Regions from separate parts of the Salinicoccus bachuensis genome, predicted to be linked through region 3. Evidence: a T-box and tRNA genes for the amino acid it is inferred to sense, from the RefSeq annotation. Region 3 holds a T-box; the other regions hold tRNA genes.
What was found. The T-box of region 3 lies ahead of RQP18_RS07485 (valine--tRNA ligase). A T-box ahead of a tRNA ligase gene usually reads a tRNA of that ligase, here a tRNA-Val.
Positions count from the first base shown of each region.

Region 1: it encodes a tRNA-Val, which carries the amino acid that the T-box ahead of RQP18_RS07485 (valine--tRNA ligase) is inferred to sense. The anticodon was not compared.
Region 2: it encodes a tRNA-Val, which carries the amino acid that the T-box ahead of RQP18_RS07485 (valine--tRNA ligase) is inferred to sense. The anticodon was not compared.

Region 1 is NZ_CP138333.2:277,181-280,550, reverse strand. It holds gene RQP18_RS01480 (helix-turn-helix domain-containing protein) at 1-61, opposite strand, end outside; gene RQP18_RS01475 (ArsR/SmtB family transcription factor) at 225-680, shown strand; gene rocF (arginase) at 724-1,635, opposite strand; tRNA gene RQP18_RS01465 (tRNA-Lys) at 1,778-1,850, opposite strand; tRNA gene RQP18_RS01460 (tRNA-Gln) at 1,852-1,926, opposite strand; tRNA gene RQP18_RS01455 (tRNA-Tyr) at 1,940-2,020, opposite strand; tRNA gene RQP18_RS01450 (tRNA-Val) at 2,022-2,097, opposite strand; tRNA gene RQP18_RS01445 (tRNA-Glu) at 2,104-2,175, opposite strand; tRNA gene RQP18_RS01440 (tRNA-Asn) at 2,202-2,276, opposite strand; rRNA gene rrf (5S ribosomal RNA) at 2,292-2,406, opposite strand; rRNA gene RQP18_RS01430 (23S ribosomal RNA) at 2,488-3,370, opposite strand, start outside.
Region 2 is NZ_CP138333.2:2,525,276-2,528,645, reverse strand. It holds gene lysS (lysine--tRNA ligase) at 1-773, shown strand, start outside; tRNA gene RQP18_RS12820 (tRNA-Val) at 907-982, shown strand; tRNA gene RQP18_RS12815 (tRNA-Thr) at 1,002-1,077, shown strand; tRNA gene RQP18_RS12810 (tRNA-Leu) at 1,157-1,240, shown strand; tRNA gene RQP18_RS12805 (tRNA-Gly) at 1,267-1,341, shown strand; tRNA gene RQP18_RS12800 (tRNA-Arg) at 1,384-1,457, shown strand; tRNA gene RQP18_RS12795 (tRNA-Pro) at 1,469-1,542, shown strand; tRNA gene RQP18_RS12790 (tRNA-Ala) at 1,568-1,640, shown strand; tRNA gene RQP18_RS12785 (tRNA-Ile) at 1,665-1,738, shown strand; gene RQP18_RS12780 (PLP-dependent aminotransferase family protein) at 1,857-3,191, opposite strand; gene pdxS (pyridoxal 5'-phosphate synthase lyase subunit PdxS) at 3,291-3,370, shown strand, end outside.
Region 3 is NZ_CP138333.2:1,491,727-1,495,096, forward strand. It holds gene RQP18_RS07485 (valine--tRNA ligase) at 1-1,464, opposite strand, end outside; T-box leader at 1,510-1,716, opposite strand; gene RQP18_RS07490 (AbrB family transcriptional regulator) at 1,749-2,822, opposite strand; gene RQP18_RS07495 (cytochrome c) at 2,926-3,370, opposite strand, start outside.

The DNA.
Region 1 (3,370 bases), 1.2 Mb from region 3:
CCAGTTCTTCCTGGGTCAGATTGTTATTATTGCGTATTTCCTTGATCCGCTGTCCAATCATAATGGTGCCCCTTTCACTGTCTTAGCAGTTCCATCATACCAAATTGGCAAATATGCAACAAATGTTACAAGTGTGACCAAGCAAACAAAATCAATGTTCATTTGATTGACATCGCTTTTATACTTAATCATACTATAAATATACATTATAAGGGGTGTTCTGCATGAAAAAATTACTGGTTATCGATAACCTGGCCCAACTGAAAAGCGTCAGTGACCCTTTTAGGATCCAGCTCCTGAACATGCTTGCCGAGAAACCGAAAACCGGCCAGATGCTTGCTGATGAGCTCGACATCCCCCGGGCCAAAATCCATTATCACCTGAACGAGCTTCTTAAGAATGGAATTATTCATGTAGTGAAGACCGAGGAGAAGAACAGCATCATCCAGAAGTTCTACGAACCTGTGGCCAAAAAGGTCGTTCCCAACATCGATCTCCTGAAATACAGCCCTGATGAAAAGAAGAAGGACAGCATGTCCTATAACTTGAGAATGAAGGAAGACGATCTCAAGCAGTTCAAAAAGGAACTGAAGAATTTTGTGAAGGACAACTCCGTGAAAAAAGGAACCAAAAATACAAAGGACTACAAGGTCCAGATCATGCCCATAGGAGAAGACTAGGCATTAAAGAACTGCATCCCATCAGAGATGCAGTTCTTTTTGTCTATAGCTGCTTTTTACCGAAGAGAAAGGCGGCAATTTCCACAGCTTTCTCAGCTGTTTTATTCCTATCATCCAGAAGAGGATTCACTTCGACCAGGTCCATTGACGTGATCTGGTTGGAATGGTTCAGTATGCTCATCGCCAGCTGGGTCTCGGACAGCGATAGACCGCCCTCGACCGGCGTTCCCGTTCCAGGGGTCTCCATCGGGTCCAGACCATCCACATCAAGTGAAAGGTGGATGCCATCACACTTTCCAGCAAGGTGGTCCAGTGCCTCCTTCATTACAGTGTCGATCCCCTTGGATCTGATATCCGTCATCGTGAAGGTCAGGATACCATTATCACGGATATATTCCTTTTCTCCCTCATCCAGGTCGCGCATGCCTACAAGTACAATATTTTCAGGCTTCACTTTCGGGCCTTCGTCATAGAGGTTGACCAGAGCAGCATCCCCGAGGCCGCATGATATGCCGAGCGGCATGCCATGAATGTTTCCGGATGGAGAGGTCCTGCTGTCATTCAAATCTCCATGGGCATCATACCAGATGACTCCCAAATTGTCGTAGTGCCTGCTGATGCCAGCAAGCGATCCGATGGACAGGGAATGGTCCCCGCCAAGTACCAGAGGGAAATGACCATTTGAAACGGAAGCATCCACTGATCCGGCAAGTACAGTATTGAAATCCTTTACTGCATCATAGTTCAACAGATTATCATCATTCTTGATGCTATGGCGGCCTGCTTCGACTTTGAAATTTCCTCTGATATTTCCCTTATCGGTCACAGAGAGGCCCAATTTCTTCAACGTCTGGATGAGTCCAGCATACCTCAGGGCATCCGGACCAAAATCCACTCCAAGTCTAGGCTGTCCAAAGGCAGTTGCAGCACCAATAATATGTACATTATGATTCATAAAGATCCCCATTTCCATTCAGTCTCATAAATACTATAGTATACAACCTTGGATTTTTATGCAAATATTTATGAATATACGAATAAAAGAGCTTTATGCATTAACAAAAAAAGCACCTTCCAAAAGGAAGATGCCTTATTAGTGAGCCATAGAGGATTCGAACCTCTGACCCTCTGATTAAAAGTCAGATGCTCTACCAACTGAGCTAATGGCTCATGGCTGGGCTAGCAGGATTCGAACCTGCGCATGACGGTACCAAAAACCGTTGCCTTACCGCTTGGCGATAGCCCAATACTTTTAAAAATGGAGGGGGGCAGATTCGAACTGCCGAACCCGAAGGAGCGGATTTACAGTCCGCCGCGTTTAGCCACTTCGCTACCCCTCCGTGGTGGAGAATGACGGGTTCGAACCGCCGACCCTCTGCTTGTAAGGCAGATGCTCTCCCAGCTGAGCTAATTCTCCAATAAATGACCCGTACGGGATTCGAACCCGTGTTACCGCCGTGAAAGGGCGGTGTCTTAACCACTTGACCAACGGGCCAGCATATATGTATTTAAACAAAAAAATGGCTCCACAGGTAGGATTCGAACCTACGACCGATCGGTTAACAGCCGATAGCTCTACCACTGAGCTACTGTGGAATAAAACAATGAATTGCCCGGCGGCGTCCTACTCTCACGGGACGTCAGTCCAACTACCATCGGCGCTGGAGAGCTTAACTGCTGTGTTCGGCATGGGAACAGGTGGGGCCTCTCCGCCAGTGCCACCGGACAATATTCAGGTTGAATGATATACATTCAAAACCGGATAGAAACAATGCGCTGCGCAGAAAACCAACACGGTTTTCATTAATTGAATAAGTCATCGATCGATTAGTATTCGTCCGCTGAATGTGTCGCCACACTTACACGCCGAACCTATCCACCTCATCATCTCTGAGGGATCTAATGGGGAAATCTCATCTCGAGGGGGGCTTCATGCTTAGATGCTTTCAGCACTTATCCCGGCCATACATAGCTACCCAGCGATGCCGTTGGCACGACAACTGGTCCACCAGTGGTATGTCCATCCCGGTCCTCTCGTACTAAGGACAGCGCCTCTCAAATTTCCTACGCCCACGACGGATAGGGACCGAACTGTCTCACGACGTTCTGAACCCAGCTCGCGTACCGCTTTAATGGGCGAACAGCCCAACCCTTGGGACCGACTACAGCCCCAGGATGCGATGAGCCGACATCGAGGTGCCAAACCTCCCCGTCGATGTGAACTCTTGGGGGAGATAAGCCTGTTATCCCCGGGGTAGCTTTTATCCGTTGAGCGATGGCCCTTCCATGCGGAACCACCGGATCACTAAGTCCGTCTTTCGACCCTGCTCGACCTGTATGTCTCGCAGTCAAGCTCCCTTATACCTTTACACTCTATGAATGATTTCCAACCATTCTGAGGGAACCTTTGAGCGCCTCCGTTACTCTTTGGGAGGCGACCGCCCCAGTCAAACTGTCCACCTGACACTGTCTCCCGCCCGGATCACGGGCGCGGGTTAGAATCTCAACATCACCAGGGTGGTATCCCACCAGTGCCTCCATGTAGACTGGCGTCCACACTTCATCGGCTCCCACCTATCCTGTACAGGTGAGGTCAAGATTCAATATCAGGCTACAGTAAAGCTCCACGGGGTCTTTCCGTCCTGTCGCGGGTAACCTGCATCTTCACAGGTACTATGATTTCACCGAGC
Region 2 (3,370 bases), 1.0 Mb from region 3:
TCATCGTCGGCGGACTTGAGAAAGTGTATGAAATCGGCCGCGTATTCAGAAACGAAGGCGTATCCACCCGCCATAACCCTGAATTCACGATGATTGAATTGTATGAAGCTTACGCAGACTTCCATGACATCATGGATCTGACAGAAGAGATGATCGCCCATATTGCCGAACATGTCAATGGGACAATGGTCGTCGAATATGGTGGGGAGCAGATCGACCTGACACCAAGATGGAAACGCGTGCACATCGTGGATGCCATCAAGGAGCAGACAGGTGTGGACTTCTATGAAGTGAAATCCGATGAGGAAGCACATCAGCTGGCAAAAGAGCATGGCATCGAAGTGCAGGATACGATGAAGTATGGTCACATCCTGAATGAATTCTTCGAGCAGAAAGTCGAGGAGACGCTCATCCAGCCGACATTCGTGTACGGCCACCCGATTGAAATTTCACCACTGGCGAAGCAGAACCCGAAAGATTCCCGCTTCACAGACCGTTTCGAACTGTTCATCGTCGGCCGGGAGCATGCGAATGCGTTTACAGAGCTCAATGACCCGGTTGACCAAAGGCAGCGTTTTGAAGCACAGGTTGCCGAAAAGGAAGCGGGCAACGATGAAGCGCACGAAATGGACGAGGACTTCCTCGAGTCTCTTGAATACGGTATGCCGCCAACAGGCGGACTCGGCATCGGCATCGACCGTCTGGTGATGCTGCTGACAGATTCAGCTTCCATCCGTGACGTACTGCTGTTCCCTTACATGAGACAAAAGTAATGTAAATATATAATAATACGCCCAAAATTCCATTTGGGTGTATTATTTCCTTATTAAAATGTTTGTATTTGTTGACTTGGGCGGCGTATATAGTATATTATGAAACAGTCGCAATTAATCAACGCATCTTTCAGGAGAATTAGCTCAGCTGGGAGAGCATCTGCCTTACAAGCAGAGGGTCGGCGGTTCGAACCCGTCATTCTCCACCATTTAAAACTTAATGATTCAGCCGGTCTAGCTCAATTGGCAGAGCAACTGACTTGTAATCAGTAGGTTGGGGGTTCGATTCCTCTGGCCGGCACCATCTGATTTTCAAATAGTCGGAAGCCAGTTGACGGATGACGGAACCAATCGGGGGATACGCTCCTCTATATTTCATATATGCGGGTGTGGCGGAATTGGCAGACGCGCTAGAATCAGGATCTAGTGCCTTTAACGGCGTGGGGGTTCGAGTCCCTTCACCCGCATCATATATTTAATTTCATAATATAAAGCGGAAGTAGTTCAGTGGTAGAACATCACCTTGCCAAGGTGGGGGTCGCGGGTTCGAATCCCGTCTTCCGCTCCATTATTTTTTAAGCGGTCATGCCGTTTTATTTTTTTGTTTCATGCGCCCGTAGCTCAATTGGATAGAGCGTTTGACTACGGATCAAGAGGCTAGGGGTTCGACTCCTCTCGGGCGCGTCAGTAACTGACGGGAAGTAGCTCAGCTTGGTAGAGCACTTGGTTTGGGACCAAGGGGTCGCAGGTTCGAATCCTGTCTTCCCGACTCTTATATTCTATATTTACATGATGGGGGCTTAGCTCAGCTGGGAGAGCGCCTGCTTTGCACGCAGGAGGTCAGCGGTTCGATCCCGCTAGTCTCCACTTTTATTTTCAATTACATAACAGGGGCCTATAGCTCAGCTGGTTAGAGCGCACGCCTGATAAGCGTGAGGTCGGTGGTTCGAGTCCACTTAGGCCCACTCAAAAGACATGGAAATATCCATGTCTTTTTATTTTGCGCTGAATGGGGTGTGGGTGTGCCACACCCCCGGTGCACAAAACGCCAGAGGACGAATAGGAATTTGCCGTTCTTTGTCCTCAAACACCCACCTCCTCAAGAAAAAGATCCAGAATCTCCATGATCTCCTCTGTTTCCTTCTCCCCGATTCCCACGACGACGGTGTCTTCAAGGTTTTTCTCATAGGAATAGGCATTACCGTGGACGAGTCCATGGTTTGCTGCAGCTTCTTCAAGGTTCATGCCAGGCACCCGGATGATGAAGTGCATGCCTGTATGCTCTCCGTGAATTTCAACAGCACTATGCGCTGCGACCCGTGCGATAATGGTTTCCATCTTCTTCCGGTAGACCTTGCGCATCCTGTTGATGTGGCGTGTCAGATAGCCCTGTTCCATAAAACGGGCGACGATGTGCTGCATCTGCCGGGGCACGTTGCATGAGAGTGCCTTCTGATAATAAAGTTCGGCAAGTGATGCGGGCAGTACCATGCAGGACAGCCTCAGGGAAGGGTAGAGGGATTTTGAAAATGTACTCATATAGATGGTGCGGTCGTTCTGATCGAGTCCCTGCAACGAAGGCAGGGGCCGTCCTGTATATCTAAACTCGCTGTCGTAGTCGTCTTCGATGATATAGTGTCCATTGCTGCTTGCATGGTTCAGCAGCTGGATGCGCTTCTGGAGGGACATGACGGCGCCGCTTGGAAACTGATGGGAAGGGGTGACATGAACGACCGGATGGGCGAGGTCCGCCACCTGATCGATATCTATGCCATCTTCAAGTACCCGGGCCGTGTCCATGCCACTGTCGAGCCGATCGAGCACTTTACGGATGACCGGATAACCGGGATCTTCGATCGTCATCTCAGGATATTTCAGCAGGTACAGCACCTGCTCAAGCAGGAATTCCGTCGACGGGCCGATGAATATCTGATCGGTGGAACATGTGACGCCCCGGTTGATATTCAGATAGTGCCTGATCTGTTCCTTCAGCACCGTTTCTCCGCTGTCGTCCCCTTTATTCAGAAGCTCTGGGTCCGAATAGACCTCCTTGGCAATCTGCTTCAGGACATCGCTCTGGACGAGTGTTGTATCTATAGTGCCGAGTGGCAGCACATATTCCTTCCTTACGGGTCGTCTGATTTCGGGTGCGGCCTCCGGTTTCCCCTGTTTGAGCTGTTCGATGGCGGATACATAGAACCCGCTTTTCTCCCTGCTGTAGATCAGGTCTTCGTCCAGCAGCAGGTTGTAGGCGTGCTCGATCGTCGTCTGGCTGATGGCAAGATCCGTCTTCATCTGCCTTTTGCTCGGCAGCTTCTGATCGCTTGCAAGCTCGCCATTCAGTATCTGTTCCTTGAGTGCCCCGTATAATTGTTCGAAAAGCGGTGTATCCGATTGCCTGTCCAGATTGATCAGCATAATCTGACCCCCTAAAATTATTCTAAACTGATACTTCTAAGTATTCAGATTTAATTCTATACTATTTTAATATAATATCAATAGAAGGAGTCGTTATAGATGCAGCAGACAGGTACTGAGAGAGTCAAAAGAGGAATGGCGGAAATGCAGAAGGGTGGCGTCATCATGGACGTCGTCAA
Region 3 (3,370 bases):
TCTCGCGACCCAGAAGAAGATGATGTCGTAACCCGTCACAAGTACGTTCGTCGGGAAGAACTTCTTCAGATCATCCGTCTCCTCGGGCCAGCCCATTGTAGAAAACGGCCATAATGCACTGGAGAACCATGTATCCAGCACGTCTTCGTCCTGAACCCAGTTGTCTGGATCCGCCGGTGGTTCCATGCCGACATGCATCTCTCCTGACTCCTTATGGTACCAGGCCGGAATCTGATGCCCCCACCAGAGCTGGCGGGAGATGCACCAGTCGCGGATATCCTCCATCCAGCGGCGGAAGGTTGCATCGAAACGGTCCGGCACGAAGTTGATTGCATTGTCGGAATCCTGGTTGTCCAGGCTCTTCTTCGCAAGGTTATCCATCTTGACGAACCACTGTGTGGACAGGTAGGGCTCGACGACCGCCCCGCTGCGCTCGGAATGCCCGACGGAATGGACATGCGGCTCCACTTTGATCAGATAGCCTTCGTCCTCGAGATCCTTGACCAGTGCCTTACGGCACTCGAAACGGTCCATCCCTGCATATCTGCCGGCGAGGTCGTTCATCGTACCGTCTTCATTCATGACATTGATCCGCTTCAGCTCATGGCGTTCACCGATCACAAAGTCGTTCGGGTCATGTGCCGGCGTCACCTTCATCACACCAGTGCCGAATTCCATATCGACATACGGGTCTGAAATGATCGGCAGTTCGCGTCCCATGATCGGCAGTGTCACGGTCTTGCCGATATATTCCCTGTAGCGGTCATCATCTGGATGGACGACGATCGCCGTATCACCGAGCATCGTCTCCGGTCGTGTCGTGGCGATCTCAAGATGATTGCCATCCGGGAGCGGATACCTTACATGATAGAAGTTCCCCTCGACTTCCTTATGGATGACTTCGATGTCACTCAGTGCAGTCTGAGTCGCCGGATCCCAGTTGATGATGTACTCGCCCCGGTAGATCAGCCCCTTGTTGTACATGTCGACGAAGACTTTCCTCACTGCCTTGGATAGACCCTCGTCCATCGTAAAGCGCTCCTTGTCATAATCGAGGCCGAGGCCGAGCTTTTTCCACTGGCTGCGGATGAAATCGGCATACTCCTCCTTCCAGTCCCATGCCCGTTCAATGAACTTCTCCCTGCCGAGATCCTGGCGGGTGATGCCCTGCTCGCGCAGACGCGCTTCCACCTTGGCCTGGGTCGCAATGCCTGCATGGTCCATGCCGGGAAGATAGAGGACCTCATAGCCCTGCATCCGCTTCATGCGCGTGATGATATCCTGCAGGGTCGTATCCCACGCGTGGCCGAGGTGCAGTTTGCCCGTCACATTCGGCGGCGGGATGACGATGGAGTACGGGGGCTTGTCGGAAGCCGCATCGGACTTGAAATAGCCGGCCTCCACCCATTTTTCATATTTACCTTCTTCAACCATTTTCGGATCGTACTTTTTGGACATTTCCATAACATTCTCTCCTTTAGACAAAATAAAAAGCTTCCTGTCCCATGACTATAGGACGGAAGCTCCGCGGTACCACCTAGATTCAGCATGAAATGCTGCACTCGAGATGATTAACGCTCATCCCACGTCAGGCCCTACTCGGGGTCAGGACTGATCTCTGCAGACTACTTTCATGGCATACTTCGGCATGTTCACAGCACCCACATGCTCTCTGTAACCCGTATACCACTACTCTTCTGCCTTCATCTATTGCATTAATTTTATAGTATTCCAACACCCCGGTGCTGTCAAGTCCCATCCTCCGCATGCTGGCGCCGGCGCCTGTTCCGTCTCAGGAAGTAGTTTATGAAGGGGGCGACGATCAGAAGGATGAAGAAGATCCTGAATATATGATAGCTGGAAATCATCGCGGTGTTGGCACCCATGTCAACGGCAACGATGATGATCTGCCCGATGCCGCCCGGCGCCGCACTCAGGAACAGATCGGTGAAATTATGGTCGGTCACCAGGAGGAACAGCATCACCAGCCCCATCGTTCCTGCAATGACCAGCACATTCTGTATGATCATGGAGGCGATCAGACGGCTGTTCAGCTGGGTGACGAGCGTCGATACCTGGAAGCCGATCCTTATGCCGAAGAACAGCTGGGCTGCATACATGAATTCGGTGTTGACCGAGAATGTGTAATCCGTCACCATGTTCCAGCCGAGCACGGCGAGCATCGGCCCCATCATGAATGGCACAGGGAATTTCAATTTTGCGAGTATGAAGATCACGACAGGCATGGCAGCGACGATCCAAAGCATGTCCCGTGTCATGACGGACAGGAGCGGAGAGGCGGTTTCATTCAAAGCCCCCGCCCCACTGTCCGTGGTAAAACTCGCGATCAGCGGTACGAAGATGACGACAAGTACGATGCGCGACATCTGTGTCAGCGTGACAAGCAGAAGATCCGCACGCTTCTCCTCCTCCGCCATGACGATCATCTGTGACAGTGCGCCCGGCACCGAGGAAAGTACGGCCGTCTCCATGGTACAGCCGGTCATCTTCATGAAAAACCTTGCCAGAAGCAGGCTCAGAATGATGATGAGCAATGAAATAAGTATGATGTTTATGTAATCGTCAGCCATGTCATGGAGTGTCTGCAGGGTGAATGCAGAACCGATTTCCGCACCGATGATGACCAGTCCGACATTGCCCAGCCATTTGGGATAATGGAAATGGCTCGTCACCAGCCTGTAGAACAGGACGGTTGCGATCATCGCACCGAAAAGCCATGGCAGCACCATCCCGACCCACTGCAGCAACGCAGACAGGACGAGTGCGGCAAGAAACAGAAACAGCAGATTCAGATACTTCATCCCGTCTACCTCCTCCCATTAATTATTTCGGAATCCAAAACAATATTCATGCATAATGCAACCCCGCCCAGTCTGCACTGCTGCGGGGTTGTCATGGACAGAATTAGTTTGTGCTGCTGTCTTCGGAAGTCTCTGCCTCATCATTGGCTGATCCCGGCTCCTCTTCGGTGACCTCAGCATCGGAATCATCGGATGATCCCTCTTCAGTACTCTCTTCCTCTGTGCTTTCTTCTTCAGTGGATTCTTCAGTGGACTCCTCTTCAGCACCGGAACCTTCTTCGGTGGATTCTTCGGAACCGGAGCCTTCTTCGGTACTTTCCTCTTCGGTCAGGCCTTCTTCCTCTGTTTCTTCATCTCCGGAAGTTGTGGATGTAGAGCCGCCCTCTTCATCTTCACCGCCGCTGAACTGGTTGATGATCAGAGGAATGAGCAGTAGGACAATAACAATTGGAATGATCCACATAAGCGGATTTTTCTTGTTGTCCTCTTTGCGATCGATCATTTCCCTGTTCTGACCTTCGATGTAGACTTTATCTTCATCTCTTTCG